DNA from 3 places in the Zoogloea sp. GDB6 genome. Region 1 is predicted to be linked to each of the others. Evidence: predicted binding sites of a transcription regulator. Region 1 holds the regulator's gene; each other region holds the start of a gene.
The links. Region 1 encodes sigma-54, which starts transcription at its own class of promoters, with help from an activator protein. Its sites were predicted from a motif close to TGGCACGCTTNCTGCTNA; they were not measured.
Positions count from the first base shown of each region.

Region 1 (10,360 bases):
CGGCGGTGACGACTACGAACTGCTGTTCACCGCGCCGGCCGACCGCCGCGGCGACATCGAGGCCATTTCGCAAAGTCTGGGGTTGCCGCTGCACCGCATCGGCCACATCACGGCGCAGACCGAACAACTCTCGCTACGCACCCGCGACGGCCAGTTGCGACCGGCGCGGGCCAGCGGCTACGACCACTTCGGCCGCAGCACATGAAGCCCACACCGCGCTTCCTGGTTTCCGATCCGGCCCATTTCGTGGCCCTCGGCTTCGGCTCCGGGCTGGCACCGAAGGCTCCCGGCACCTTCGGCACGCTGGCCGGGTGGGCCCTGTTCCCCTTCGTGTCGGCGCCGCTGTCCGACGCGATGTTCGCCGCGCTGCTGGTGGCCTGCTTCCTGTTCGGCGTGCTGGCCTGCGAACGCACTGGCCGGGCTCTCGGCGTTGCCGACCACGGCAGCATCGTGTGGGACGAAATCGTCGCGATCTGGCTGGTGCTGTGGCTGACCCCCGCCACGCTGGCCTGGCAGGCCGCCGCCTTCGTGACCTTCCGCTTTTTCGACATCGTCAAGCCGCCGCCGATCCGCTGGGTGGACGAACGCACCCGCGGCGGCTTCGGCGTGATGCTCGACGACCTGCTGGCCGCCGGCTATTCGCTGCTGGTGCTGGCCATCCTGATGAGGATCATCGGCTGATGGACGCGCAACTGGAAACCCTGTCCCGCCTCGTCGGCGAGCATCTGCAGGCCAAGGGCTGGCGGCTCGCCAGCGCCGAATCGTGCACCGGCGGCTGGGTCGCCGAAGTGGTCACCGCCACGGCCGGCAGTTCGGCCTGGTTCGACTGCGGCTTCATTACCTACTCCAACGACGCCAAGTGCGCGCTGCTCGGCGTCTCGCCGATGACCCTGGCGCGTTACGGCGCGGTCAGCGAACAGACCACGGCGGCGATGGCCAGCGGCACGCTGGAACGCGCCGAGGCCGACCTGGCCCTGTCGATCTCGGGCATCGCCGGCCCCACCGGCGGCTCCCCGGAAAAACCCGTCGGCACCGTCTGCTTCGGCTGGATCCGCAGCGGCGAGGCAGCCCAGACCGCCACCTGCCACTTCGACGGCGACCGGGAAGCGGTGCGCCGCCAGGCCGTCGTCTTCGCCCTCGAAGAACTACTCCGCCGCTACCGCTGAAGATCTCCGACGCCGGCACGCGCGGCATCAAAAAAGTCATCTGGCATGCAGATTGCAATATTGCTCAGCAATTTCGCTGGACGCCCGCCAACGACTGTATAAAATACCAGCATCGCCACATGCCTCGTGGCGAAAATTTGCTGCGGCACCTGCGTCCACTCCTACGCAAACTCTGTGCCATAATCTCCAAAACCCTTATCACAAGGATCAAGACAAATGGATGACAACAAGGCCAAGGCCCTCGCCGCTGCCCTTTCGCAGATCGAAAAGCAGTTCGGCAAAGGCTCGATCATGCGCCTCGGTGACGGCGAGGTCGAAAGCGACATCCAGACCGTGTCCACCGGCTCCCTGGGCCTCGACATCGCCCTCGGCATCGGCGGCCTGCCCCGTGGCCGGGTTGTCGAGATCTATGGTCCCGAATCCTCCGGCAAGACCACGCTGACCCTCCAGGTCGTTGCCGAGATGCAGAAGCTCGGCGGTACCGCCGCCTTCATCGACGCCGAACACGCGCTCGACGTTACCTACGCCCAGAAGCTCGGCGTCAATATCGGCGACCTGCTGATCTCCCAGCCGGACACCGGCGAACAGGCCCTCGAGATCGCCGACATGCTGGTGCGTTCCGGCGGTGTGGACGTGGTCATCATCGACTCCGTCGCAGCTCTCACGCCCAAGGCCGAAATCGAAGGCGAAATGGGCGACCAGCTGCCCGGCCTGCAGGCCCGCCTGATGTCCCAGGCCCTGCGCAAGCTCACCGCCAACATCAAGCGCACCAACACGCTGGTCATCTTCATCAACCAGATCCGCATGAAGATCGGTGTGATGTTCGGCAGCCCGGAAACCACCACCGGCGGCAACGCGCTCAAGTTCTACGCGTCCGTGCGCATGGACATCCGCCGCATCGGCACCATCAAGAAGAACGACGAGGTGATCGGCTCCGAGACCAAGGTCAAGGTCGTCAAGAACAAGGTCGCCCCGCCGTTCCGCGAAACCCTGTTCGACATCCTGTACGGCGAGGGCACCTCCCGCGAAGGCGAGATCATCGATCTGGGCGTCCAGCACAAGTTCGTCGACAAGTCCGGCGCCTGGTACGCCTACAACGGCGAGAAGATCGGCCAGGGCAAGGACAACGCCCGCGAGTTCCTGAAGACCAACCCGCACATCGCCCGCGAGATCGAAAACAAGATCCGCGTGGCGGTCGGCCTGCCCGAGATGGCAGCGGTGGCTCCGGCAGCCGCAGCGACGGCCTGACGCAGCGGCCCCGGACGGCACGCCGATGGCTGCAAGCCTGCATGAGCGCGCACTGCGCTGCCTGGCCCAGCGGGAACACTCCCGCGCGGAGCTGGCGCGCAAGCTCGGCGCGCTCGGCAGCCCCGAGGAGGTCGATGCCGAGCTCGACCGCCTCGTGGACCTCGGCCTGCTGTCCGATGCCCGTTTCGCCGACGCCTACGTACGCTCCAAGGCCAGCCGCTTCGGCGCCGCCCGTCTGAAACTGGAACTGAGCCGCCGCGGGGTATCCTCCGAACTGATCGGCGACGCCATCGAGGAAAACACCGCCGAGAGCGAACTCGAACGAGCGCGCGACATCCACCGCCGAAAATTCGCCACTCTGCCCGCAGACGCGCGAGAATGGGCACGGCAGGCGAGATTCCTTCAAGGTCGCGGCTTTTCCACCGAAATCATTCGTAGAGTCCTGAAAGAACACCCCGGCGATGAGCCTGCTTAAAGTCAGCAACCTGCGCAAGAAGTACAAGGCCCGCACGGTCGTTCACGACGTCTCCTTCAACGTCGGCAGCGGCGAGGTGGTCGGTCTGCTCGGTCCCAACGGCGCCGGCAAGACCACCTGCTTCTACATGATCGTCGGTCTGGTGGCCGCCGACGGCGGTGAGATCACCCTCGACGACGAGGTGCTGACCCATCGCCCGATCCACCAGCGAGCTCGCCTCGGGCTGTCCTACCTGCCGCAGGAGATGAGCGTCTTCCGCAAGCTGACGGTGGCCGAGAACATCCAGGCAGTGCTTGAACTGCAGAGCCTCTCCAAGGCGCAGATCGCCAGCCGCCTCGACGAGCTGCTGAACGAGCTGGGCATCGAACACCTGCGCGACAGCACTGCGATCTCCCTATCCGGCGGCGAACGCCGGCGCTGCGAGATCGCCCGCGCGCTAGCCACCGATCCGCGCCTGATCCTGCTGGATGAACCCTTTGCCGGCGTCGATCCGATCGCCGTCATCGACATCCAGAAGATCATCCGTTTCCTGAAGGACAGGGGGATCGGTGTGTTGATCACCGACCACAACGTCCGTGAAACCCTCGGCATCTGCGACCGTGCCTTCATCATCAACGCCGGCGAAGTACTGGCCAGTGGCCGCCCGGACGAGATCGTTCACAACGAACAGGTTCGCCAGGTGTACCTCGGCGAGCACTTCAGGCTCTGAGGCCCGATACGACTCATGAAGCCCAGCCTCCAGCTCAAACTCTCCCAGCATCTCGCGCTGACGCCCCAGCTGCAGCAGTCCATCAAGCTGCTGCAGTTGTTGACCCTCGAACTCAACCAGGAGATCGAGAAGATCCTCCTGGAGAACCCCATGCTCGAACGGGAGGAGCCCGAGGGCGATCTCGGCTCGAGCCGCGTCGAGGCACCCGGCCCTGTGGCGCCAGCGGGCAGCGAAGCCGCCCACGAGCGCGAGCAGGAGCAATCCCGGGAGGCGGAACGCGAGCGCGAACCGGATCACGATTTCGACGGTAGCGGCGAAGCCGGTGAATGGGCTGCGGCGGGTAGTGGCGGGCAACGCGACGACGATGACGAGACCGACTTCCAGGAGTTCCAGGCCGCGGTGCCGTCCTTGCGCGACCACCTGGACGCCCAGGTTGCGCTGACCCCGCTGTCCGACCGGGATCGGGCGCTGGTGCGCTTCCTCATCGAGGCCCTCGACGACGACGGCTACCTCAGCCAGGACCTGGCCGATCTGCTGCCGCTGTTGCCGCCAGAGCTGGAAATCGAGCTCGACGACCTCAAGATCGCGCTGCGCCAGATCCAGAGCCTGGACCCGGCCGGCATCGGCGCCCAGGACGTGGGCCAGTGCCTGGCCCTGCAACTGCATACCCAGCCCCCCAGCGAAGCCCGAGACCTGGCCATCGCCATCGTCAGCGAACATCTCGAACTGCTGGCCGCCCGCGACTTCCTGAAGATCAAGCGCGCACTGCGCTGCAGCGACGACACGCTGCGCGAGGCCCACGCGCTGATCCTCGGCCTCAACCCGCGCCCCGGCGCCCAGTTCTCCCAGGCCGACACCCGCTACGTGGTCCCCGACGTGGTGGTCCGCAAGATGCGCAACAACTGGGTCGTCAGCCTCAATCCGGACGCGATGCCACGCCTGCGCATCAATCAGCTGTATGCCCAGATCCTGCGCGACAACCGCGGCGCCAGCGGCTCCCTGTCCAGCCACCTGCAGGAAGCACGCTGGCTGATCAAGAACGTGCAACAGCGTTTCGACACCATCCAGCGGGTTTCGCAAGCGATCGTTGACCGCCAGCGCCAGTTCTTCGATTATGGCGATGTGGCAATGCGACCGCTGACCCTGCGGGAAATTGCCGAACAGCTGGATCTACACGAATCCACCGTTTCGCGGGTGACCACCCAAAAGTACATGGCCACACCGCGGGGCATTTTCGAGTTCAAGTATTTTTTCGGCAGTCACGTTGCCACCGACAGCGGTGGGGCTGCTTCCTCGACGGCGATTCGGGCGCTGATTCGCCAGCTCGTGGGAGCGGAAGACAAGAAGAAACCCTTGTCCGACGCCAAGATTGCCGAGTTGTTGGGCCAGCAGGGTATCGTCGTGGCGCGTCGGACAATTGCAAAATACCGCGAGTCCCTCGATATTCCGCCGGTCAGTCTGCGCAAAACCATCTGACAGAAAGGTAGCAACCATGAACCTCAACATCACGGGGCATCACGTCGAAGTTACGCCGGCCATCCGCGAGTACGTTACGAGCAAGCTGGACCGCGTGATCCGTCACTTCGACAACGTCACCAGCGTCGGCGTGATCCTCTCGGTGGAAAAGCTGCGTCAGAAGGCCGAAGTCACCGTGCACGTGCGCGGCAAGGACATCTACGTCGAGAACGAAGATGCCGACATGTACGCAGCCATCGACGGGCTGATTGACAAGCTCGACCGTCAGGTCCTGAAGTACAAGGACAAGACCAGCGACCACGGTCACGACTCCCTGAAGCAGCACCTCGCCGAGTCCTGATTCCCGGCGCTAAGTAATACGCTTTTCCCCGGGACCGTTGTGGCTATAATGCGCCCCAATTGACACAACGGCCCCGGCGGCCTCCGCCTCCGGATCTTCCTGAATCGCCTTTCACCGGCAACCTGTGTCGGACCGTTCCGCACACGGGAGAGTCCTCGCATGAACCTCATCGCCAAACTTCTGCCGCCGACCAACGTGGTCGTCGGGCTCGAGGCGAGCAGCAAGAAGCGCGCTTTCGAGCAAGCCGGCCTGCTGTTCGAGAACAACCACGGCATCGGCCGCAGCACCGTCTTCGACAGCCTGTTTGCCCGCGAGAAGCTCGGCTCGACCGGCCTCGGCCAGGGCATCGCCATTCCCCACGGCCGCATCAAGGGCCTCAAGGAGGCGCTGGGTGCCTTCATCCGCCTCGCCGACCCCGTTCCCTTCGACGCCCCCGACGGACGTCCCGTATCGATGCTGTTCGTGCTGCTGGTGCCCGAGCAGGCCAACGAACACCATCTTCAACTGCTGTCCGAACTGGCTCAGATGTTCAGCGACCGCAGCTTCCGAGAACAATTGATGAGCGCGCCCGATGCCCAGGCGGCCCACACCCTTTTCGCCCAATGGGGCAGCCATGCGTCAGACGACGGTCAGCCGGCTGTTTGACGACAATCTGGAGCGCCTGCGGCTGCGCCACATCTGCGGCAGCCTGGCGACCCGTATTTCGGTCTCCGAAGACCGCATCTGGCCTGCCGACATGGTCGGCCACCTCAACCTGATCCACCCGGACCGCCTGCAGATCCTCGGCTCCTCCGAGATGGCCTGGGCCCGCCGCCAGACCCGCGAGAAGGTCATCCACCACGTCAGGGAGATCCTTTCCTACGCCCCGCCGGCACTCATCGTCGCCGACGACGAGGAGATCCCGAGCATCATCCGCACGCTGTGCGCAAACGAGGACATCGCCCTCTTCGCCAGCCCGCTGCCGTCCGCCAATGTCATCGACCTGCTGCGCAGCTACCTGTCGCGCCAGCTGGCCGAAAGGGTCGCGCTGCACGGGGTGCTGATGGACGTACTGGGCCTCGGTGTGTTCATCACCGGCGACTCAGGTGCCGGCAAGTCGGAACTGGCGCTGGAACTGATCTCCCGCGGCCACGGCCTGGTGGCTGACGACATCGTCGAGTTCTCGCGCATCGCCCCGACCGTACTGGAAGGACGCTGCCCCGAACTGCTGCAGGACGTCATCGAGGTGCGCGGCCTCGGCATCCTCAACATCCGCACGATCTTCGGCGAGACGGCCTGCCGGCGGAAGATGAAGCTCAAGCTGGTGGTCCACCTGCAACGCCGCCAGCCGGGCCAGGAAGACCCGCTGCGCCTGACCCTCGACGGCGAACAGCAGCCCATCCTCGGCGTGCCGGTACGCCGTGTCGTGCTGCCGGTTGCGGCCGGCCGCAACCTCGCCGTGCTGCTCGAAGCGGCCGTGCGTTCGACGATCCTACTGCTGCGCGGCATCGACTCGACGCAGGAATTCGTCGACCGCCAGCGACGCGCGATGGAAGAAAGCGGCTTTTAGCCGCCGCAACTCCACGACTTGGCGCAAACGACGCATCGGCGTGCCTCTCCGCCGTCCACTGCGGGTCTCACAGTACGTTTATGGCGCACGCGCAGCACCGCCAAACCGTCCATGCGAGGAGTGACAAGATGAAGGAATGCAAGGCCTCCGCCAAGGACAAGAAGAGCGACGAGCGCAAGAAGTTCATGAGGGGCCGCCTGAAGGACTGAATCGCCGCACAGGCTTCATGCATGGACCAAGGGCCGCAATCGCGGCCCTTGGTCATGTGATCCGGCACGCCTCCAGCAGCATCACCCAAGGGCGAACGCCACTACATCCGACATATTGTCGCCGACGGAAAACCCGCAGCCGATGTGCCCCTTTTCGCCGAGGATGAACTCCTCGCGCTTGACGCAGTGTTCAGGGCTACCCTCCTCGAGCAAGAAGGTGCCGTTGGTGCTCGAATCGGCCAGATAGAACAACCCATTACGAAGCTCGAGACGGGCATGCTGACGCGATACCCGCGGATCGGTGATCACAATATCGTTACCGGTATCACGCCCGAACAGCAAGGCCGGGCGGGCCACATCGATCACCCAACTGCGCCCACGATAACTGATTCGCATGTGTTTATGAGCCTGTAGTGCCTCATGGCGCAGCTCGGCAGGCGTGGGCGGTGGAGCCTCCCCCAGTTCGAGAACGGGAATGGGCATTTCGCCTGCACCATCGCTGGCCTGTCCCAACATGCGGCGCAGGGACGGCGTCAATACCCGCCCCAGGTTTTCCGATACCGCGATACTGTCGGGAACATGACTTTCGACCAGCAGCACAGCCAGCTTTTCAGCCTCCAGCCCCAGCCCATCGGCTTCTGTTTCCAGCACCACCCCGGCTTTGAGCATGAGCTTGATACCCCTCATCGGCGGCAGGGCTCGCACCCGCTCACGCATCTCCCGCGCGGCCAACAAGGCTGCATCCGCATCCAGAAAGTGCGCAACCAGCGATGCCTTCTTGACCGCGAAGCCGATGGCCTGATAGGCCTCGGCGCAGCGTGACATACGATTCAGACTGCGTTCGACCGCATAGGCCGCCTCGGCCTCACCCAGCTTTTCGGCAAGGAGAATGCCGCCGGCAATTTCGGCAAGGAGGAGGCAGGGCGCCTTGGCGCGATCAGGCATGCTGAACGACTCCGTAATCCGCACCTGGCGGAAAAAAGTTGGCCCGGACCACACGGTCTCCGGCCAGGGCAATGCAATGGTTCATGACATCAGCTCTTCCAGATTCCGATCGGGATGGCTGCCGCCCCCTCCGGATGGACCGGCAATTCCGGTTTATCGAAAACGATGTCGCCCTGCTCGACCTGGGTGTCTCGCGACACGTTACGGAAGTCGAACAATTCGGCATCCGCCATGTGGGATGGCACGACGTTTTTCATGGCGGTGGCAATCGACACGATGCGCCCCGGAAAACGCTCATCCCAGTCACGCAGCATGGCCTTGATCTGCTTGCGTTGCGCATTCTCCTGGCTACCGCACAGGTTGCACGGGATGATCGGGTACTCCATGCCACGGGCGAAACGCTCGATGTCCTTCTCAGAACAGTAAGCCAACGGCCGGATCACCACATTCTGCCCATCGTCGCTGACCAGCTTCGGTGGCATTCCCTTCATCTTGCCTCCGAAGAACATGTTCAGGAACATGGTTTCGATCATGTCATCGCGATGATGGCCGAGGGCGATCTTGGTTGCACCGAGCTCCTTCGCCGTTCGGTAGATGATGCCCCGCCGCAGGCGTGAACACAGTGAGCAGGTCGTCTTACCTTCAGGAATCTTGTCCTTGACAATTGTATAAGTGTCTTCGGTCACGATCCGGTATTCCACGCCCACCGATTCGAAATACGCCGGCAGTACGTGATCCGGAAAGCCGGGCTGCTTCTGGTCGAGGTTCATCGCGACAATACGGAAGTCGATCGGCGCGCGCTCCCGCATTTCCATCAGCAGGCTCAGCAGCGTGAACGAGTCCTTCCCGCCCGACAGGCAGACCATGACCACGTCGCCATCCTCGATCATCCGGTAATCGCCGATTGCCTCACCGACCTTGCGCATCAGGAATTTCTTCAGGCGCAGGAGCGTATTGGAGTGGCGGCCTTCCGTTTCGGGTTGTTCGGCGGCCGGGCTGGCGAGGGCTGGCACTACTTGTTCCATGTCAATTAAATTTCCGAAGATTATAGTCCGATCGCACAATTACCGATCGGCATAAATGTTAAATAGCTTATAAATGGGCGCTTCGCCCACCATCCACCGATAAAATCTGCCCCGTGACGTATGGCGCGTCGAACAGCAGGAAGCGCACCGTGCGCGCGATGTCGGACGGCGAGCCGACTCGCCCCAGCAAGGTATGGGCGACGATGCGCTCCCGTTCCGGCGGCGGAAACTGTCCATCGTCGGGCCATTCGATCGCCCCCGGCGCCACACCATTCACCCGTACCCGGGGCGCCAGTTCCTGTGCCAACGCACGGGTCAAACCCAACAGGCCGGCCTTTGCGGCGCAGTACAAAGGGTAGCCCTTCAACGGCCGTTCGGCATGGATGTCGACGATGTTCACGATCGAGCCCCCACTCGCCGTCAGATGCGGCGCCGCGGCCTGGGCGAGAAACAGCGGCGCTTTCAGATTGGAACCGATCAGATCGACCCATGCCGTTTCGTCGATCTCACCGAGCGCTGTCGGGAAAAAACTCGACGCGTTGTTGACCAGCCCATCGAGCCGCCCGAAATGTGCCACAACGGACTCGACCAAGCTGGGCAGACACGAGCAGTCCAGCAGGTCCACCTGCAGCGCTAGCGCCGAGCCCGGACGTAAGCGTTCCAGCGCGGCGACCAAGGCCTCGGCCTCGCTGCGGGAATGGCGATAATGCACGGCCACCCGCGCACCGGCTTCATGGAGGCACCGCACCAGTTCGGCGCCGACGCGCCGCGCACCGCCCGTCACCAACACGACCGGGGCGATCGGATTTTCAATCATGACTACCAAGGGGAGCGAATTCAAGCGAAGGGCGTAATCATACGGTGCCCGCCCCCTCGACGGTGCACTGCAACCAACGGGTAAAATGCGGATTTTCCCCTACTCGCCACCGCCATGAACCTGCCCCAGCCCTCGCCCGACGCCCTCGAACAGAGCGCACGCCTCGTTTCCCGACTGCGCAGCCTGATCGAGGCCCAGGACGGCTGGATCTCCTTCGCCACCTACATGGCCGAAGCCCTATATACGCCTGGCCTCGGCTACTACAGCGGCGGAGCCCACAAGTTCGGGCCGGGCGGCGACTTTATCACCGCACCGGAACTCACCCCTTTGTTCGGACAAGCCCTGGCTGCCCAAGTGCAGCAGGTCATGGGATTGTCGGCACCGCACATCATCGAGGCCGG
Region 1 is NZ_CM161497.1:65,239-75,598, reverse strand. Features, by position in the region: gene thiL (thiamine-phosphate kinase) at 1-205, shown strand, start outside; gene AC1PQG_RS00350 (phosphatidylglycerophosphatase A family protein) at 202-681, shown strand; gene pncC (nicotinamide-nucleotide amidase) at 681-1,166, shown strand; gene recA (recombinase RecA) at 1,383-2,414, shown strand; gene recX (recombination regulator RecX) at 2,440-2,889, shown strand; gene lptB (LPS export ABC transporter ATP-binding protein) at 2,876-3,598, shown strand; gene AC1PQG_RS00325 (RNA polymerase factor sigma-54) at 3,614-5,074, shown strand; gene hpf (ribosome hibernation-promoting factor, HPF/YfiA family) at 5,091-5,414, shown strand; gene ptsN (PTS IIA-like nitrogen regulatory protein PtsN) at 5,574-6,059, shown strand; gene hprK (HPr(Ser) kinase/phosphatase) at 6,028-6,963, shown strand; gene AC1PQG_RS00305 (PsiF family protein) at 7,044-7,172, shown strand; gene AC1PQG_RS00300 (FHA domain-containing protein) at 7,254-8,117, opposite strand; gene ttcA (tRNA 2-thiocytidine(32) synthetase TtcA) at 8,207-9,142, opposite strand; gene AC1PQG_RS00290 (pteridine reductase) at 9,210-9,959, opposite strand; gene AC1PQG_RS00285 (class I SAM-dependent methyltransferase) at 10,074-10,360, shown strand, end outside.

Region 2 (10,360 bases), 330 kb from region 1:
CGCCATCGCCGGCACCCTCGGCACCGCCGGCGGGGAGATCCGCTACGCCGGCGAGGCCATCGACAAGCTGCCGGCCCATAAACGCCTGCGCAAGGGATTGGCCCTGGTGCCGGAAGGGCGTGGCATCTTCACGCGCCTGACCGTCGAGGAGAACCTGCGCATGGGCGCCTACTGCCGGCGCGACACGGACGCCGTCGAGGCCGACATGGAGCGCATCTTCGGCATGCTGCCGCGGGTCAAGGAGCGCCTGGCCCAGGTGGCCGGCACCCTGTCCGGCGGCGAGCAGCAGATGGTGGCCATCGGCCGTGCGCTGCTGTCGCGGCCCAAGCTGCTGTTGCTGGACGAGCCGTCGATGGGGCTTGCGCCGCTGGTGGTGGAGAAGATCTTCGAGGTGATCCGCTCGGTGGCCGCCGAGGGGGTGACGATCCTGCTGGTCGAGCAGAATGCCAATCTGGCGCTGGAGTTTTCCCAGCGGGCTTATGTGATGGAGTCCGGGCGTATTACCCTCAGCGGTTCGGGTGCCGAGCTGCTGGCTGATCCCAAGGTGCGCGCTGCCTACCTGGGGGAGTGATGGATAGGGGCTGACGTGGAGGGCTTTGCCGTCTAGTCTTTGGAGACGGGGGTTCCATTCGTGTCACCCATGTCCGTTCCGTCCATCGGTTCGTCCTCTTTTGCGGTCCTCGGCCAGGTCCTGGCTGCCCAAGCCAAGGCGCGGGCTAGTGCGTCCTCTTCTACCGCTGCGGGGGCGACGACGAATGGCAAGCTCAGCGAGTCGGATCAGCGTGTTGTAGCCAAGCTGCAGCAGCAGGATCGAGCCGTGCGCGCCCACGAGCTGGCCCATATCGCCGCCGGGGCCGGCGTCGTCACCAGCGGGGCCAGCTACACCTACGAGACCGGACCGGACGGCAAGCGCTACGCCAGCGGCGGCGAGGTCAGCATCGATGTCTCGCCGGGGCGAACTCCGCAGGACACCCTGCGCAAGGCTGAGCAGGTCCGCGCATCGGCACTGGCGCCCGCCGACCCGTCGGCGCAGGACCGCAGCGTCGCCGCGCGGGCCGAGCAGATGGCGACCGAGGCGCGCATTGAACTGACGGATGCATCCGCCCAGAAGACCCATAGCACGGCGAGCAGCGGCAGCAACGACGACCCGGCCAGCGCCCTCTACCGGAGCGTCGCCGGCGGGCACGCGTCGTCGGGTAGCCGCGTCAATACCTGGGCCTGATCCTGGGCCCGGTGGGCGACCCATTCGACGAGGTGCCAGCGGGTGCCGGTTATCGGCCATGGCGCATAGGCGAAGGGGCCGGTGCCGCTGAGGCGGAAGGTTGCATGGTCCGTCACCGTGAGGGCCTGGCCCGGCCAGAAGCGCGCCAGCGTTGTCTCCAGGCTTTCCGTTTCCGTGATCGTCAGCGTGTCCCGGTAGCTCGGTGCGGTGAGGGTCGAGATCACATCGTGGTAGCTCGCCCAGGTGCGTCCGGCCAGGTGGCGCTGGAGCAGTGCGGACCAATCCTCCGCTGGCGCGCTGATCTGGCCGAGCACGTTGGAGAACAGGAAGGCCGCGTGCGGGAAGCGTGCGGCCAGCCATGCCAGGCCGTCCGGCGTGCGCAGGCTGTCCAGCCGGTCGAAGCGCAGCGCCGTCGCGTCGTGGCGGCGGGCCAGCAGGTGGCGGGCGAGGGGATCGGGTTCCAGCGCGACGACGCCATCGAAACGGCTCAGGAAGCCGCCCGGCAGCGCATAACCCGCATTCGGGCCGACGATGACCAATTCCTTCTCGGCGATACGCCATCCATCGAGCCAGCCGGCCACCGCGGCATGGAAGGCTGCCCAGTTCCGGTGGCGCTGCCGCCTTGCGCGCAGGTGGTACACCAGGCCGCCGCTGGGGTCGAGCAGGTGGTCGCGCAGGCGGGGAAAGGACGTGGGCACTTGCAGGCGGAGAGAAGGAAACGGCTCCGATTATGCCGGATGGGCTGGTCAGCTCCATGTCCGGGATGCCATGCTTCGGCTCTTATCGAATTTGCTTGAGCGAGAAGGAGAGTGGGATGTCGGATCCGCTGCACGAAGCGCAGTTGTCGTCAGAGGTGGTGTTCGAGGGGCGCCTGCTGAAGGTTTACCGGGACCAAGTGCGCCTGCCTGACGGCAAGGACGGGGTACGTGAGTACATCAAGCACCCGGGGGCGGTGGTGGTGATCCCGGTGCTGGCGGATGGTCGCCTGGTTTTCGAGCGCCAGTTCCGTTACCCGGTGGGGCGCGCCTTCCTGGAACTGCCGGCCGGCAAGCTCGATCCGGACGAGGACATCCTCGACTGCGCCCGCCGCGAACTGCAGGAGGAAACCGGTTACGTCTCCGAGCAGTGGCGCTACCTGGGCGTCATGCACCCGTGCATCGGCTACTCCAACGAGCGCATCGAGATTTTCCTGGCCACTGGCCTGGAGCATGTCGGCCACGCCTGGGATGACGGGGAGTTCCTGGAAATCCTGACCCTCAGCCTGGAGGAGGCCCGCGAGGCGGTTTTCGATGGCCGCATCACCGACGCCAAGACCATCACGGCGCTGTTCTGGGCCGAGCGGGAGCTGGCCAAGGGCTGAGCGCCCCGTTTCGGCTAGGGCTCGTCGGAGCTTGCCGCTTCGAGGGGCTGTGCCGCGGCTGCACGGCTGTTGCGATGGTAGAAATGCCACCACAGCAGGAAGCACCCCATGCCGAGCAGCAGGCAGCCTGCCGCGCCGCTTGCCAGCCCCGGCACCGTGTTCCACAGGGCGGGGGCCAGCACGCCAGCGGCGCCGGCGCTGACCAGCATCTGCAGGAAGCTCTGACAGCTCGACGCGACGCCGCGCTGGGCCGGGAAGTGGTCCAGCGCCAGCAGCGTCAGGCTCGGCATCGCAATGGCCATGCCGAAGTTGTAGAGGGCGATCGGCACCACCGAGTGGGGCAGGCCGGCGGGTATCAGGAAGGACAGCCCCAGGTTGAACACGGCCGCGGTAATCATCACTCCATAGCCGAGGGCTATGGTGCGCGCCTGCGACAGCCTCCCGGCCAGCCGCGCTGACAGCGCCGAGCCGCCCATCATGCCCAGCACACAGGGGATGAAGAACCATCCGAACCCGGTTTCCGGCAAGTGCAGGTGGCGCATCAGGAACACTGGTGCCGACAGCACGTAGATGAAGAAGCCGTTGAAGTTGAGGCCGACGGCGAAGGTCAGCAGCAGGAAGCCCGGTGTGCGGAAGACCTGCGCGTAGCGTCGCGCCAGCGGACCCGGATGGAGCGGGTGGCGGGCCGCCGGCGGATGGGTTTCCGGCAGCTTCCACGCACACAGGCTGGCCAGCATGAGGCCCAGCAAGGCCAGGAAGACGAATACCGCGCGCCAGCCGAAGGTGCTGTAAATCCAGCCGCCGAGGATGGGGGCGATGGCCGGGCCGAGGGCGAAGGCCATGCTGACATGGCTCATCATGCGCTGGGCGCGCGGGCCTTCCATCAGGTCGCGCACCACTGCGCGGCCGACCACCATGCCGGCGCCAGCGCTGATGCCCTGCAGCCCGCGGCCGAGCAACAGGGTCTGGATGCCGCCAGCGAACACGCAGACCAGCGAGGCCAGCGTGAACAGCAGCATCGAGATGACGATCACGCGCTTGCGCCCGTAGGCGTCGGACAGGGCGCCATGCCACAGCACCATCGCGCCCATCGGCAGCATGTAGGCGGTGAGGGTCTGCTGGACTTCGACGGGGCTGACGTGCAGGTCGGCGCCGATGGCTTGCAGGGCCGGGAGATAGGTGTCGATCGAGAACGGACCGACAGTGGCGAGCGCTGCGAGCAGCGCCGCCAACTGGGCATAGGGCATGGGATGAGGTGCTTTACTCGACGGCGTGGATCTTGGTGACGTAGTAACCGGTTTCACCGAAGCAGGTGGACGGGATGCCCACATGCTGTTCGTAGGAGAGTGCGACCCGTTTGCCCATCTCCGTGTTGATGGCGGTGGCGACGTTGTCGTCGCGTACGGTGAACTTGAAGATCTCCGGCAGGCTGCCGGGAATCGCGACGATCGCCAGTTCTCCCTCCCAGGTCTTGCACAGCCAGCCCTTCTGGGAAAACTTCTGCACGTAGCCTGCCCGTTCGCCGGATGAATAGCTCCAGTTGAGGGTCAGCCAGGTGTAGCCGGCGGCGAGGGCCACCACCAGGACGAGGAAACCGGCGAGCCACAGGCGCCAGTTCCTGGCGCGGGGGAGGCCGGAAGAGAGGGTCGATGCCAAGGGAGACTCCTGTTCGTGTTCAGCTGAATTCCCCCGGGCCGCGGCGGCTCTGTACCGCTTCGGCCACGTGGGGGGCGCCGATATTGTCGGTGCCGTTCATGTCGGCGATTGTACGCGCCACTTTCAGGATGCGATGGTAGGCGCGCGCCGACAGGCCCAGGCGTTCGATGGCGGTGCGCAGCAGCGCGTCGGCGGTAGCATCCGGCCGGCACCAGCGGTCGACACCGGCCGCGTCGAGGCGTGCGTTGGGCATGCCTTGTCGAGCCTGCTGGATGGCCCACGCCCGGGCGACCCGTTCCCGCACCACCGCCGAGCTTTCGCCGCCGGCTGTGGTTTGCAGTTCGGAAACAGACAGGGCCGGCACTTCCAGCACCAGGTCGATGCGGTCCAGCAGCGGGCCGGACAGGCGCTGGCGATAACGCCGGACTTGCTCCGGCGTACACCGGCAGCGGCCGTCCGGATGGCCGTGGTAGCCGCAGGGGCAGGGGTTCATTGCGGCGACGAGCTGGAAGCGGGCCGGAAACTCCGCCCGGCGGGCGGCGCGGGAAATCGTGATGTGGCCGCTTTCCAGCGGTTCGCGCAGGGCCTCGAGCACGCGGCGATCGAACTCGGGCAGTTCGTCGAGGTAGAGTACTCCGTTGTGGGCGAGGCTGATCTCGCCTGGACGGGGCGTGCCGCCGCCACCGACCAAGGCCGCCGTCGACGAAGTGTGGTGGGGCGTTCTCAGGGGACGCTGGCGCCAGCGCTCGGGGCGGAAGCTGCCTTCGATGGACTGCACGACTGCGCTTTCCAGTGCCTCCTGGTCGTCCATCGGTGGCAGAAGGCCGGGCAGGCGTTGGGCCAGCATGGATTTTCCGGTGCCCGGCGGGCCGTAAAGCAGCAGGGAGTGCTGGCCGCTGGCGGCAACCTCCAGGGCCCGGCGGGCGTGGGCCTGGCCCTTGACGTCGGCCAGGTCGGGATAGGCCGCCGGTAGCGCCAGCGTCTCGCCGTCGTGGGGGGCGAGGAGCGTGTGTCCGCACAGGTGGGCGGCTACGGCCGACAGGCTGCGCGCCGGCAGCATCTGCACGTTGTGCACCAGCGCCGCTTCGGGGGCGTTGGCGATCGGCAGGATCAGCGTGCGCCCGCTGTGGGCGGCCTGCCGGGCCAGCGCCAGTGCGCCGCGCACCGGCCGCAGTTCACCGGTGAGGGACAGTTCCCCGGCGAACTCGTAGCGGTCCAGCTGCTTGGCGGGGATCTGGCCGGAGGCGGCGAGGATGCCCAGCGCAATGGGGAGGTCGAAGCAACCGCCTTCCTTTGGCAGGTCGGCCGGCGCCAGGTTGACTGTGATACGCCGCTGGGGGAACTCGAACTGCCCGGTCTGCAGTGCGGCGCGCACGCGGTCGCGGGCTTCGCGGACTTCCACATCGGGCAGACCGACCAGCGTGAAGGCGGGCAGTCCGTTGGCCAGATGCACCTCGACTGTGACCTCCGGGGCGAGCAGGCCGACGAGGGCGCGGCTTGTCACAAGGGCTATACTCACGGCGTATTTTTTTGGAATAAACCGGCAGTCTAGCCCAGGTGTTGCCCCGGGTTTAGTTCATTGTCATTGAGAGTCGCGGTAGGCTTCGACCGAGATCACGAGGCGAACCTCGTCGCTGACCGACGGGATGTTCTTGGTCATGCCGAAGTCAGAACGCTTCAGGCGGGCGGTGATGTCGGCGCCACAGGTTTCACGCTTGTTGAGCGGGTGGGGGGCACAGTGAAAGCGGGACAGGGTGAGTTGCAGGGGTTTGGTGATGCCGAGCAGGGTCAGGCTGCCTTCGGCGGTCACCGGCTTGTCGCCGTCGAAGTTGAAGCGCTCGGCCTTGAAGCTGATCGTCGGGTAGGCGTCGGTGTTGAAGAAGCCCTCGCCACGCATGTTCTCGTTCCATTTGGCGAAGCCCATGTCGATGGAGCTCGCGTCGATGCTGACCTCCACCGAGCCCCGATGGGCGGCGGTGTCGAGGACGATCTTGCCGCTGGTCTTGTTGAAGCGCCCGCGCTGGGTCGAGAAGCCGAGGTGGTCCGTTTCGAACAGCGGGTAGGTGTGGTTGGAGTCGATCGTGTAACTGACCGGGGCGGCGAATGCCGGGGCGCTGGCGACGGCCAGCAGAGCGAGCAGCTTCTTCAAGGGATGTCTCCGGTAAACCGAAATGGCGAGTTGTAATTGCTTTGGGGCTGGCATGAAAAAGGGCGCCGGGGGCGCCCTTGAATGACCGTCGGAACGGTGGGAAGGTTCAACCCGCCTCTGCCGGCGGACGTGATGCCAGCTCCGATTCCAGCTGGGCGACCCGGTGTTCGAGTTCGGTCAGCTTGTCGCGGTAGCGGGCGAGGGTTTCCTTCTGCAGGTCGAATTCCTCGCGGGTCACCAGGTCGAGCCTGGAGAAACCACTGGCTAGCAGCGCGCGGGCGTTCTTTTCGAGATCCTTGGCGGGGCTGTTGGCGAGGAGTTCGGAAACCTTCGAACCGATTTCATCGAGGATTTTGGGATTGGCCATGGCAGCGTTCCTCACGGGAAAAGGGGAAAAATCCAAGTTGTGTTCAAGTTTAGCATTGGACTCCAGTGGCCGTTGCCGTGCCCCATGCACCAACACGGCGCCCCCGATTGGTGCGTACTCCCAAAGTGGTGCGGAATGATTTTTTTCTGCGCTGCAGCAGAAGCCCATTTTGTATATCAACCCATTGAAATAATGAGTTTTTTAAAACTGGCATGGTGATTGCTAAAACGTGTGAGCCAACTTTTAATACTAGGAGAACCCAATCATGCGCAAGACCGTTATCGCTTCTGCCCTGATCGCAGCCTGTGCCGCTCTGCCGTCCCTGGCGAGCGCTGAAGATGCCGCTCCCGCTCCGGAGCACACCTTCACCAGCAACGTCACGCTGGCGTCGGAGTACATCTACCGCGGTATCGGTCAGACCAATCGCAAGCCGGCCATTCAGGGTGGTTTCGACTACGCGCATTCCAGCGGTCTGTACGTCGGCACCTGGGCGTCCAACGTGTCCTGGCTGACCGATGGCAGCCCGACGGTCAGCAACAGCATCGAGATGGACTTCTACGGCGGCTTCAAGAACACCGTCGGCGACTTCGGCTATGACGTGGGTCTGCTGCAGTACTTCTACCCGGGTTCCGGCTACGGCAACAACCCGAACACCATCGAAGGCTACATCGCCGGTTCCTGGACCTTCCTGACCTTGAAGTACTCCCACTCCTTTAGTGACCTGTTCGGCTGGACCGACTCCAAGAACTCCGGTTACCTCGACCTCACCGCCACTTACGAGCTGGCCCCGGGCCTCAACCTGATCGGCCATGTCGGTCGCCAGAAGATCCACGGTGACAACAGCGGCGCCTCCTACACCGACTACAAGCTGGGCGTGACCAAGGATATCGCGGCGGGTGTCGTTGTCGGCCTGAACTACATCAACACCAACGCCAGCCAGGCCTTCTACACCAACGCCTTCGGCAAGGATCTGGGCAAGGACCGCGTGCAGCTGACCATCACCCGTACGTTCTAACTTCCCCCCGTAACCGCGCGGCGGCTCGTTCGGGTCGCCTTGCAAGAGGACCCAACCATGAAACTCGTAACTGCCATCATCAAGCCCTTCAAGCTCGACGAAGTGCGTGAGGCCCTGTCCGCCATTGGCGTGCAAGGCATCACGGTGACCGAGGTGAAGGGCTTTGGCCGTCAGAAGGGCCATACCGAGCTGTACCGCGGCGCGGAATACGTGGTCGATTTCCTGCCCAAGGTGAAGATCGAGGCTGCCGTCAAGACCGAGATCCTTGACCAGGTCATCGAAGCCATCGAAAAATCTGCCAGCACCGGCAAGATCGGTGACGGCAAGATCTTCGTGTTCGATCTCGAACAAGCCATCCGCATCCGTACCGGCGAGTCCGGTGCCGAAGCGCTGTAAGGGAGCTTCCCATCATGAAAAAAATCTTCGCTGCCCTGCTGACGACCCTGACGGTCGGATTTGCGGGCCATGCGCTGGCCCAGGACAAGGACGCTCCGGCCGCGCCGACCGCCGCTCCCGCGGTGACCGCCCCCGCAGAGGCGGCTGCCACCGCCAAGCCGGCCGAAGCACCAGTTGCCGCCGCGCCGGCTGCCGCTGCTGAGGCCAAACCGGCTGAAGCCGCCGCTGCCGCACCGGCTCCGGTGCCCAACAAGGGTGACAACGCCTGGCTGATCGTGGCTACCGCCCTCGTCATCATGATGTCTGTTCCCGGCCTGGCCCTGTTCTATGGTGGCCTAGTTCGTACCAAGAACATGCTGTCCGTGCTGCTGCAGGTGTTCACGGTGTTTTCGCTGATCAGCGTGCTGTGGGTGCTGTACGGCTACTCGATCGCCTTTACCGAGGGCAGCGCCTTCTTCGGCGGTCTCGACAAGGTTCTGCTGAAGGGCATCACGCCGGATTCGGTCGCCGCCACCTTCTCGAAGGGTGTCGTCATCTCCGAGTTCATCTACGTGGCCTTCCAGGGTGCCTTTGCCGCCATTACCGTGGCTCTGATCCTCGGCGCCTTCGCCGAGCGCATCAAGTTCTCCGCCGTGCTGCTGTTCTCCGTGCTGTGGTTTACCTTCAGCTACCTGCCGATGGCTCACATGGTCTGGTACTGGGCGGGTCCGGATGCCTACACCACCGCTGAAGCGGCCGATGCCGCCAACGCGACGGCTGGCTTCCTGTTCCAGAAGGGCGCCCTCGACTTCGCCGGTGGCACCGTGGTGCACATCAACGCTGCCGTGGCTGGCCTGGTGGGTGCCTTCCTGGTTGGCAAGCGCGTCGGTTTCGGTCGCGAGTCCTTCGCTCCGCACAGCCTGACCCTGACCATCGTCGGTGCCTCCCTGCTGTGGGTGGGCTGGTTCGGTTTCAACGCCGGCTCTGCGCTGGAAGCCAACGGCTCTGCCGCGCTGGCCTTTGTGAATACCTGGGTTGCCACCGCTGCTGCTGCTGTTGCCTGGTTGCTGGCTGAATGGATCATCAAGGGCAAGCCGTCCGGTCTGGGCGCTGCGTCCGGCGCAGTGGCCGGCCTGGTGGCGATCACCCCGGCCTGCGGCTTCGTCGGTGTCGTCGGTGCGATCGTGATCGGCCTGCTGGCTGGCGTGGTCTGCCTGTGGGGCGTCAATGGCCTGAAGCGTATGCTGGGTGCTGACGACTCCCTGGACGTGTTCGGCGTGCATGGCGTCGGCGGTATCCTCGGTGCCATCCTGACCGGTGTGTTCGCCTCCCCGTCCCTGGGCGGCGTCGGCATCTGGGACTACGTGGCCAACAAGGCTGCCGATACCTACTCCATCAGCGACCAGGTCATCGTTCAGCTGACCGCCGTCGGCACCACCGTCGTGTGGTCTGCTGTCGTGGCCTTCATTTCCTACAAGCTGGTCGACATGTTCATCGGCCTGCGCGTGCCGGAAGACGAAGAGCGCGAAGGTCTGGACATCACCTCCCACGGCGAAACTGCTTACCACCAGTAATTCCGGTAGGTCGTTTCATCACGAAAACGGGCGCTGCGGCGCCCGTTTTTGTTTGTATGCTTCCCGCTGGCGTCATCGAGGATTGAAGAAATGGGTTTTTTTGACTGGTTGCTGGGCGGGCGTTCGGCGTCATGTGCCGGCGACGAGCGCCTGCAGGCGGCCGTGGCGCGGGTTATCGGCAGCATCGATCCGCGTTTGCAGTTTCTGGATGACGCCTCCTCGCGGCTATGTCCGGCAGTGACCCATGCACTGAAGTATGCGGATCAGGTGGTGGCGTGCATTCCGCCATGCGTGGAGATGAATTCCCAGGCCTGGTCGCAGAACCCCGTGTTGCGTACTGTCTTTGCCCGGCCGGCGGATGTGGCGGAGACGTTATCGGCCAGTGTGGATCTCCAGGACTTCCTGGCTTCGCCTGCGGCAGTTGGGCTCGAGCGCGTCTGCTGCATGGTGGCCGCGACGCGGGTCGAGCAGAACGTGCTGGGCATTGTGCTGGAGGGTGACCAACTGCGTCAGGATGTGCCACAGACCACGGTCAGCTTCCAGCATTTCCGGCTGTTTGCATTTGCCGCGGATGAGGCAGCGCTGTTCCGGCGCATCCACGAACTGGTGTTAGAAGGTTTGGTGATGGCCGCGCTGCAGGAG
Region 2 is NZ_CM161497.1:397,989-408,348, forward strand. Features, by position in the region: gene AC1PQG_RS01840 (ABC transporter ATP-binding protein) at 1-571, shown strand, start outside; gene AC1PQG_RS01845 (putative metalloprotease CJM1_0395 family protein) at 641-1,222, shown strand; gene AC1PQG_RS01850 (hypothetical protein) at 1,162-1,920, opposite strand; gene AC1PQG_RS01855 (NUDIX domain-containing protein) at 2,037-2,582, shown strand; gene AC1PQG_RS01860 (multidrug effflux MFS transporter) at 2,597-3,829, opposite strand; gene AC1PQG_RS01865 (hypothetical protein) at 3,843-4,238, opposite strand; gene AC1PQG_RS01870 (YifB family Mg chelatase-like AAA ATPase) at 4,258-5,757, opposite strand; gene AC1PQG_RS01875 (YceI family protein) at 5,821-6,387, opposite strand; gene AC1PQG_RS01880 (accessory factor UbiK family protein) at 6,494-6,754, opposite strand; gene AC1PQG_RS01885 (TorF family putative porin) at 7,020-7,769, shown strand; gene glnK (P-II family nitrogen regulator) at 7,827-8,165, shown strand; gene amt (ammonium transporter) at 8,180-9,718, shown strand; gene AC1PQG_RS01900 (hypothetical protein) at 9,809-10,360, shown strand, end outside.
Region 2: a site for sigma-54 is predicted at 6,963-6,980, ahead of AC1PQG_RS01885 (TorF family putative porin). Genes of this name have one in related genera too.

Region 3 (10,360 bases), 2.4 Mb from region 1:
GCACCAGCGGCGCGCCATGGCCCTGGCCTGCGCCTGACGGAGGCCGACATGGCAATGGTGCATATCTCGAACAAGCCGCTGACCGTCAATCCGCTCAAGGTCAGCCAGCCGATGGGCGCCACCCTGGCCGTGCTGGGGCTGGACCAGGCGGTGCCGCTGCAGCACGGCGCCCAGGGCTGCACAGCCTTCAGCAAGGTCTTCTTCACCCGCCACTTCCGCGAACCCGTGCCGCTGCAGACCACCGCGATGGACCAGGTGGTGACGGTGATGGGCGCCGACAACAGCGTGATCGAAGCCCTGCGGACGGTGGCCGAACTCAACAACCCGGAGGTCATCGGCCTGATGACCACCGGCCTGACCGAGACCCAGGGTGCCGACATCGCGCGGACGGTCAAGGAGTTCCAGCGCAGCAGTCCGGAATTCATGGACATCAGCGTGATTCCGATCAACACACCGGATACGCTCGGCAGCCTGGAGAGCGGCTATGCGCGCGCGCTGGAAGCCGTCATCGAGCACCTGGTGCCGGAGGGCCGGGTGGCTGGCTACCGGCCCCGGCAGGTGAACGTGCTGCTGTCGTCGATGCTGACGCCGGGCGACGCCGAAGCCGTGCGGGCCTGGATCGAGGCTTTCGGCCTGCGCCCGGTGATGCTGCCGGACCTGGGTGGCAGCCTGGATGGGCATTTCGACCCGGCGGGCTTCTCGACCCTGTCGCGCGGCGGCGTGTCGCGCATCGACGTGGCGACGATGGGCAAATCCATCGCCACGCTGGCCGTCGGTCCGTCCGTCTTCACCGCTGCGGATCGGCTGAAAGCCCGCACCGGTGTGCCGGATCACCGCTTCGACGGGCTGATGGGGCTGGCGGCATGCGATGCCTTCACCGAGGTGCTGGCCGGGCTTTCCGGGCGCTCCGTACCCGACGGGATCGACAGGCTACGCGAGCAACTGCTTGACGCGATGGTCGATACCCATTTCGTGCTGGGTGCCTTGCGCCTTGGTGTGGCTGCCGACCCTGACCACCTGGGCATGCTGGCGCACTTCCTGACCGGCGTCGGCATCCAGGTGGTCGCCGCGGTGGCGTCGAGCCGCGCGGAAGGGCTGGTCGATCTGCCGATCGAGGCGGTCGTCGTCGGTGATCTGGAAGACCTGGAGGCGCAGGCCCAGGCGGGCAAGGCCCAGGTGCTGATCGCCAACTCCCATGGCGCGGACATCGCGGAGAGGCTGCGCATTCCGCTGCTGCGAGCCGGCTTTCCGCTGTACGACATCTTCGGCGGCGCAGCCCGCAAATGGGTCGGCTACGCCGGGAGCCGCCAGGCGCTATTCGATCTGGCCAATCTCGCCAGCACGGCCCGCCCGGAAATCGCGCCGTATCACTCCTTCTATGGAAAGGAGCGCCCTCCGGAAATGGACGGGAGCGTACCCGCCGTGTCCGGCGCATCAACACTTCTCGGCTGAAGGAAATCCCATGTTACGCATTGCATTTGCCTCAACGGACCAGCAAAAGGTCGACCTGCATTTCGGTGCGGCCGATCGCCTGGTCCTGTTCGACGTGGAGCCCGGGCGGGCCAGCCTCGTCGGCATCGGAGAGTTCATCAAGGTGGAAATGAAGGGTAGCAACAAGGACAAGGGTCTGCCGCGGGAATTGCAGGGCGTGGCCCATCTGCCGTCGCAGCCCTACGCCCCCGCACCAGAAGACGTGTTGCCTCCGCCGGACAAACCGCCGGAGGACAAGGTGATCGCCAAGCTGGACTTTCTGAAGGGCTGTGCGGCGGTCTATGCCGCGTCCATCGGCGCATCGTCGATCCGCCGCCTGATGGCTCTCGACGTGCAACCGATCATCGTGGATAACGGCCACGAGATCATGGACTTGCTGAATGAGGTCAGCTTTGCGCTGCACTACGGCGGACTGGCCTGGGTGGACCGCGCCGTGGCGAGGCTGGAGAAATCGCCCGGCCGTTTCGACACTCTTGCGGAAGAGGATTGGGACGCGGAATCGACCGCCCTGAATCCCACCGTGATCCATCAACTGATTACCTCGGTGGACGATTTAGCCTGACCGATCTTCCCGCGGGGGGCGTGCCATCCACCGCAGCGGGGAGTGCTCGGAGCCTTGCCGGATAAATGGACTCTTGGGTTGTCCATTTATCCGGCCTTTTTGCATTTCAGGGTCTGGTATGTTGCGCGCGGCTCGCACGGAGGCGAACGCGGCCGGATGGCTTCGTACTCAAACGAACGGCTTTATTTACGGAAATTGACTTTCCAATTCCGAATGACGTGAAAACAAAAGGAAATTCGCCATCAAAGAATAATGGCATGCCCCTTGCTGATCAATTGCCGCCAGTCTTCATTCAATCAAACGGGGTAATAGAAATGAGCAAGAAACTGCGTCAATGCGCCATCTACGGCAAGGGTGGCATCGGCAAATCCACCACCACCCAGAATCTGGTTGCGGCGCTCGCCGAAGCCGGCAAGCGGGTGCTGATCGTCGGCTGCGATCCCAAGGCTGACTCGACCCGCCTGATTCTGCACTCCAAGGCCCAGACAACGGTCATGCACCTGGCCGCCGAAGCCGGCTCGGTGGAGGACCTGGAGCTCGACGACGTGCTGCAGACCGGTTTCGGTGATGTGAAGTGCGTCGAATCCGGTGGCCCGGAACCTGGCGTCGGCTGCGCTGGCCGTGGCGTCATCACCGCCATCAACTTCCTGGAAGAAGAGGGCGCTTACGACGAAGACCTGGACTTCGTGTTCTACGACGTGCTCGGCGACGTGGTGTGTGGCGGCTTTGCCATGCCCATCCGCGAGAACAAGGCCCAGGAAATCTACATCGTCTGCTCCGGCGAAATGATGGCCATGTACGCCGCCAACAACATCGCCAAGGGCATCGTGAAATACGCCAATTCCGGCAGCGTTCGCCTGGGCGGCCTGATCTGCAACAGCCGCAAGACCGACCGCGAAGACGAGCTGATCATGGCCCTGGCCGAGCGCCTGGGCACCCAGATGATCCACTTCGTGCCGCGCGACAACGTCGTGCAGCACGCCGAAATCCGCCGCATGACCGTCATCGAGTACGACCCGAGCGCGAAGCAGGCCGACGAGTATCGCGCGCTGGCCCGCAAGGTGATCGACAACACCAAGCTGGTGATCCCGACGCCGTTGGAAATGGACGGCCTCGAAGAGCTGCTGATGGAGTTCGGCATCATGGAGCAGGAGGACGAGTCCATCGTTGGCAAGACCGCCGCAGAACTGGCCGTCGCCTGACGACGACGTTTCATTCACCGGGTCCGGCAGGTGCGCGGCCTCTCGGCCCCGACACCTGCCGGACCTCCGCCTGGAGTTCGCCATGGCCATGATGATCGATCCGGATGCGTGCAGCCTGTGCGGCGACTGCAAGCCGGTCTGCCCGACCCGCTCGGTACTGAAGAAGAGCGGCATCTATTCCATCAACCCCGAAACCTGTACCGAATGCGATGGCGATCCAGCCTGTCTTGCCGAATGCGCGTCCGGCGCCATCACTCCGGTGTAGGGACCGCAGCATGACGTCCAGACTCTCGGCGGACCTCGCGCTGCGTATCGGCCTGGCTGCAAGGGTGCTACCCGGCGTGGCGGTGGCCGACGTGGTGCAGGCACTGATTGCGCTGCTGGGGTTTCCGCTGACCGACCGCAAGCTCCGCTCGCTGACGGTGGCGCAATTGCGGGCCGCACCCGGCGGCGTACTGCTGCAGGTGCCGCGCCCGCAGTTGCGGGAAGCCCTCGCATTCCTGACGGACCGGGCGTCCGTGAACATCATCGACACCACGATCCCGCCGATCCAGCGTTATGAGGACGGCGACATGCCGGGCTCCGTCCGCATCGCCGTTGCGTCCGATTCGGGGCTGCAACTGGACGGCTTCTTCAACACTTGTCTGCGCTTTCTTGTCTTCCAGCTGAGCGCGACGGAAACGCGGCTGATCGACGTGCGCGGCACAGCGGCCGCGAAGGCAACCGACGACGGCAATCGATGGCGGGCGGAGTGCATTGCCGATTGCCACCTGCTGCTGACCGTCGGCGTGGGTACATCCAATGTGGCGCGCCTCATGCGCCTCGGTGTTCATCCACTGGGTTACGGAAGCCCGATGGCCGCGCGCTGGGCCTTGGATCGGATCCAGGAAGTTCTGCAGGGCACGCCGCCGCCCTGGCTCGTCAAAGCCGGAAGGCTTGAAAGGCCAAGACCGCTGGTCCTCCATTGCGGATCGAGCCTGCAATAGCGATTTCCCTATAGCTCATATCGAAGACCCGTCCCGCCGGAATTGGCGCGACGGGTCTTTCTTATTCAGGGCCAGAGGCGCCCACGCACAATCGCGAACATCGAATTGCGCATGGTACGCGGGCGAACGGATTTGAGGTCACAAAAGGCGGAATTGGAAATGAAGACTCACTATATAACCACCCAATGCATTGATTTTATTGCAAATCCAATTTCATGAAATTGATTAAGGCGTGCATGGCACGCTCGATGCTAAATGGAATTGCCTTCCCGATCGAAATGCTTTTTCGTTTCCACTCCGGCCAGCCCGGAATCAATTGCAAGGAGAAATGCCATGCCCATGGTCCTGCTCGAATGCGACAAGGACATTCCCGAGCGCCAGAAACACATCTACCTCAAGGCGCCCGATGAGGACACCCGTGAATACCTGCCGATTGCCAACGCGGCGACGATTCCCGGCACCCTGTCCGAGCGCGGTTGCGCCTTCTGCGGCGCCAAGCTGGTGATCGGCGGTGTGCTGAAGGACACCATCCAGATGATCCACGGCCCGCTCGGCTGCGCCTACGACACCTGGCACACCAAGCGCTACCCGACAGACAACGGCCACTTCAACATGAAGTACGTGTGGTCCACCGACATGAAGGAAAGCCACATCGTGTTCGGCGGCGAAAAGCGCCTCGAGCAGAGCATGAACGAGGCCTTCGACGAGATGCCGGACATCAAGCGGATGATCGTCTACACCACCTGCCCGACGGCGCTGATCGGCGACGACATCAAGGCGGTGGCCAAGAAGGTCATGAAGGAGCGGCCGGACGTGGACATCTTCACCGTTGAATGTCCGGGCTTCTCCGGCGTGTCCCAGTCCAAGGGCCACCATGTGCTCAATATCGGCTGGATCAACGAGAAGGTCGAGACGCTGGAGAAGGAGATCACCAGCGAATACACGATGAACTTCATCGGCGACTTCAACATCCAGGGCGACACCCAGCTGCTGCAGACCTACTGGGACAAGCTCGGCATCCAGGTGGTCGCCCACTTCACCGGCAACGGCACCTACGACGACCTGCGCTGCATGCACCAGGCCAAGCTCAACGTGGTGAACTGCGCCCGCTCGTCCGGCTACATCGCCAACGAGCTGAAGAAGCGCTACGGCATTCCGCGCCTCGACATCGACTCCTGGGGCTTCAGCTACATGGCCGAGGGCATCCGCAAGATCTGCGCCTTCTTCGGCATCGAGGAACGCGGCGAGGCGCTGATCGCCGAGGAGGAAGCCAAGTGGAAGCCCAAGCTCGACTGGTACAAGGAACGCCTGCAGGGCAAGAAGATGGCGATCTGGACCGGCGGGCCGCGCCTGTGGCACTGGACCAAGTCGGTGGAGGACGATCTAGGCATCCAGGTGGTGGCCATGTCGTCCAAGTTCGGCCATGAGGAGGATTTCGAGAAGGTCATCGCCCGCGGCCGCGAAGGCACCTATTACATCGACGATGGCAACGAGCTGGAATTCTTCGAGATCATCGACTTGGTCAAGCCGGACGTGATCTTCACCGGCCCGCGGGTTGGCGAGCTGGTCAAGAAACTGCACATCCCGTACGTGAATGGCCACGGCTACCACAACGGCCCGTACATGGGTTTCGAGGGCTTCGTGAATCTGGCCCGCGACACCTACAACGCGGTCTACAACCCCCTGCGTCACCTGGCTGGCGTCGATATCCGCGACAAGGCCCAGAGCACGCCGGTGATCCTGCGGGAGGCTGCGTGATGTTGGACGACAAGCTCGAGGACGTCTTCAGCTACACGGAAGAGCGCTGCCTGTGGCAGTTCTTCTCCCGTACCTGGGACCGCACCGAAAACATCCACGGCGTCGTCGATCAGGCCACGGCCTTGCTCACCGGCAAGCCGCCCAAGCGCGACACGCCGATGGAGCGCCTGCACTACGCCGACGGCCGGATCATGGCCGACGACCTGCGGGAGCGCTATCCGTGGGTGCGCGAAGCCGGCGAGGCCGAGATCACCCAGGTGATGGAGAGCCTCAAGGCCCGCCTGCTCGACACCACGATCGCCCGTTCCACCAACCGCGAACTCAATCACCACCTTTATTGAGCATCACCGGGCGGGGGCCTCGGCACCTGCCCGCAGCCAAGGGGAATTCTCATGAGTGCATGTGATACGGCCGCCGTGAAGCCGGCCGAAGTGAAACTCGTCCCGAAGGACCGGGGCGGCATCATCAACCCGATGTACGACTGCCAGCCGGCCGGCGCCCAGTTCGCCGGAATCGGCGTCAAGGACTGCATCCCGCTGGTCCATGGTGGCCAGGGCTGCACGATGTTCGTGCGCCTGCTGTTCGCCCAGCATTTCAAGGAGAACTTCGACATCGCTTCCACCTCGCTGCACGAAGAGTCGGCAGTGTTCGGCGGCACCAAGCGGGTGGAGGAGGGCGTGATGGTGCTGGCCAAACGCTACCCGAACCTGCGCGTCATCCCGATCATCACCACCTGCTCGACGGAAGTGATCGGCGACGACATCGAAGGCACCATCAACAACTGCAACCGGGCCCTCAAGGCCGAGTTCCCGGATCGCCACATCTACCTGGCGCCGGTGCATACGCCCAGCTTCAAGGGTAGCCACGTGAGCGGCTACGCGGAGTGCCTGAAGTCGATGGTGAAGACCATCGCCAAGACCAAGGGCACGCCGAACGGCAAGCTCAATCTGATCCCCGGCTGGGTCAATCCGGGCGACATCACGCTCCTCAAGTACTACATGAAGGAGATGGGCGTCGACGCCAACATGCTGGTGGATACCGAAGACTTCGATTCGCCGATGATGCCCAACAAGGTCATCGACACCCACGGCCGCACCACCGTCGAGGACATCCAGGAAAGCGCCAATGCCGTTGCGACGGTGTCCCTGGCTCGCTACGAAGGTGCGACCACCGGCGAATACCTGAAGGATGCCTTCGAGGTCCCGCACAACCTGGTGAACACGCCCTACGGCATCAAAAACACCGATGACATGCTGCGCAAGATCAGCGAGATCACCGGTAAGGACATCCCCGAATCGCTGGTGCGCGAGCGCGGTATCGCCCTCGATGCGCTGGCCGACCTGGCCCACATGTTCTTCGCCAACAAGAAGGTTGCCATCTTCGGCCACCCCGATCTGGTGCTGGGCCTCGCCCAGTTCTGCATGGAAGTGGAGCTGGAGCCGGTGCTGCTGCTGATCGGCGACGACCAGGGCAGCAAGTACAAGAAGGACCCGCGCATCGCCGAGCTCAAGGCCTCCGCCCACTTCGACATGGAGATCATCCATAACGCCGACCTGTGGGATCTGGAGAAGAAGATCGCCAAGGGCGAGGTGAAGCTCGATCTGATCATGGGGCACTCGAAGGGCCGCTACATCGCCATCGACGCCAACATCCCGATGGTCCGGGTCGGCTTCCCGACCTTCGATCGGGCGGGCCTCTACCGCAAGCCCACGGTGGGCTACAAGGGCGCGATGGAGCTGGCGGAGTCCATTGCCAACGCGATGTTTGCGCACATGGAGTACACCAGGGATCGTGAGTGGATCCTGAACACCTGGTAATCCGGCCACGGCTTAGTCAGGCGCCGGTTCTGCGCAGGCGGAACCGGCTGGAATGGAACGGGGCCCGGCCCCGTTTCCGCCCTCAACCCACCGCGGAGACGCCCCGATGCTCTCGCACGACGATCTGGCGAAGGACTTCGCCGCCTGTTTCGGCCGCCGCCACCACCTGCCCGAGTATCGCCAGGTGGAGTTCTGCAGCAAGAAGAAGAAACTCTCCTTCGGCTCCACGGAGGCCGACAGCCACCCGCAGCTTCCGGGGCTGCTGGCCACGGAAATGGCCTTTTCGTTGCTCGAAGGGTTGCTGACCTCGGCCCATCCGCACATCGAGGACCTGCCCAGCTGGAAGAAATACCAGGCCCTGCCCAGGCACAGCACGCTGGAGAAGATTGTGGCGGAGGTCTACCGCATCCTGCGCATCTGCCATCTGGCGTGGGCCTTGCCGGACGGTCACATCGAGCTGGACGACGGCCTGGTGCGCATCCGCTGCGTGCATGGACGCTGCGCCCAGTTCATCACCCTGTCCACGATGGGGCTGGAACTGCTCGAATCCTTCGTGCTGTTCTATCTGGATTCCTTCAACCAGCCCCATGGGCAGGCCTACGTCGAGGCCATGCTGGTCCAGTACTTCACCGACATCGTCACCGAGATCAAGGGTTTCAACGACGAGGACCGCATTCTCTACCAGTTCAACCAGACCCTGCCGATGAACCGGCATTTCCGTTTCGACAACGACAATCCGGCCTTCCGCATCGATGGGGAGCTGCTGTGCATCGAGATCGGCAAGCGCTTTGCCGATCCGGCGCGCTACCCGGTGGACTTCTACCTCGTCTTCGACAACGTGCTGCACATCATCCCCGTGGAGGCGCTCAAGGACGGTCGCCTGCCCCTGAACCGGCTGCCCCTGTGGCGCGCCCGCACTGCCGACGGCGTGCACCTGCCGGAACGCTTCCGGGCCCGCTTCGGACGCGAAGTGAATGTCGTCGGCCTGCCGATGACCTGACCCGTCCCTCACATCGTCCCCAACCTCTAGGAGCCCATCATGGAAAAGAACGGTTTGCTCAGGATCGCCATCGCCACCAACGACCTGCTGCAGGTCAATGCCAACTTCGCTGCCGCACGCCAGCTCGTCATCTACGAAGTCGGCCTGCAGCGCGGCGAGTTCGTCGACAGCGTCCAGTTCCGCGGTACGGCGGCTGGGAAGGGCAATGGTGGCAAGGGGCCCGGCGGCGGCATGGGCTGTTCGATGGGCGACCCGAGCGGCGGCGCCAGCGCGGAGCACATGACGGCCCGCATCGAGGCGGTGCGCGGCTGCGCGATCCTGTTCAGCAAGGGCTTGTCCGATCTGCACGCAGTGACGGTCAAGAACATGGGCGTCTATCCGGTGAAAATGGAGAACAGCCGGGACATCACCGAGGTCGTCGAATACGTGCAGCGCATGCTGGAGCGTCCGCCCTTGTGGATGCGTCGCGCTCTGGGCGTGGAGGCTCCGGCCGAATACGCCGAAACCTGCTGAGGAGACGACGATGAAGACCCGTGGTCTGCAGAATGCGATTAATCGCCTGAAGGGCGCCCGCAAGTTCGGCAGCATGACGCTGCTGGCCCAGGCGGAAAGGGAGGCCCGGCAAACCCTGGAGCAGGCACGCGTCTGGATGGAGCGTGCCGGCCTGGGCGATGCCTCGACCGCCGACGAACGCCATGGCGAAGTGGTGAAGGCGGTGCTGGAACTGGAAGTGACCCTGTTCGGCACGCCGCCGCGCTGAGGTCCGCCTCCTTTTCCGGCGAAGTCCAGTAAGCGAAGGGCCCGTTCCTCCCGGAGCGGGCCCTTCGCTTTGCTGCACCCAGCATGGGCGCAACGACAACGACTACATCGGCGTGATGCCGTACTCCTTGTAAATCTCATCCTGGGCGAGGCGGAACTCGTCCATGGAGAACGCGTAGCCGCTTTCCTTGAGGAAAGCCCAGGAGGCCGGTTCATCCTCGGACAGGGCTTGCACGGCCTCGCGGAAATCGGCGTCGGAACGCATGCGGCGGATATAGGACACGGCGGAATCTACGGACATGGATGGATCTCCGGTTGTGAAGCGTTGGTGAAGGGACAGCTGAAAGGGGAGGCCGTCCGCGCATCCAGGCCGGGCTCGCCGAAGGCCAGCGGCGCGCCGCCGGGGACGAGGCGCGCCTGCAGGATGTCCTCCATCCACTGGCGAACCCGGTCTACGTCCGCATCCACAGCCGGGATGAAGGCGTCAGCGCGATAGGCGTGCAAAGGCGCGGGCAGGCGCAGACGGACGAAGGCCTGGCGCAGGTCTTCCTTCAGGTAAGGGTCGAGCCCGGCGCGGAAGGTCCACATGTATTCAGGGATCGACCGGGATGTGGCCAGCACCCGCAAGCTGTTCGGCAGAATGAGCCCCTCGCCGAGCAGCCGCGTGTAGACCTCCTTGCTCATGCCACCAGCCGGGACGCGCATTTCGGCCACGGCGCTGGCCACCCGGTCGTGGCCGCCGAAATGCCGCCGGCGGTAGTCCCGCTCGGCGACCAGTCCCGCCT
Region 3 is NZ_CM161497.1:2,509,900-2,520,259, forward strand. Features, by position in the region: gene nifE (nitrogenase iron-molybdenum cofactor biosynthesis protein NifE) at 1-37, shown strand, start outside; gene nifN (nitrogenase iron-molybdenum cofactor biosynthesis protein NifN) at 49-1,452, shown strand; gene AC1PQG_RS11310 (NifB/NifX family molybdenum-iron cluster-binding protein) at 1,463-2,053, shown strand; gene nifH (nitrogenase iron protein) at 2,368-3,255, shown strand; gene AC1PQG_RS11320 (4Fe-4S dicluster domain-containing protein) at 3,338-3,520, shown strand; gene AC1PQG_RS11325 (dinitrogenase iron-molybdenum cofactor N-terminal domain-containing protein) at 3,531-4,241, shown strand; gene vnfD (nitrogenase vanadium-iron protein, alpha chain) at 4,575-5,999, shown strand; gene vnfG (V-containing nitrogenase subunit delta) at 5,999-6,340, shown strand; gene vnfK (V-containing nitrogenase subunit beta) at 6,392-7,816, shown strand; gene AC1PQG_RS11345 (hypothetical protein) at 7,923-8,816, shown strand; gene AC1PQG_RS11350 (NifB/NifX family molybdenum-iron cluster-binding protein) at 8,856-9,329, shown strand; gene AC1PQG_RS11355 (hypothetical protein) at 9,340-9,576, shown strand; gene AC1PQG_RS11360 (Nif11-like leader peptide family natural product precursor) at 9,679-9,876, opposite strand; gene phnD (phosphate/phosphite/phosphonate ABC transporter substrate-binding protein) at 9,867-10,360, opposite strand, start outside.
Region 3: a site for sigma-54 is predicted at 4,479-4,496, ahead of vnfD (nitrogenase vanadium-iron protein, alpha chain). Genes of this name have one in related genera too.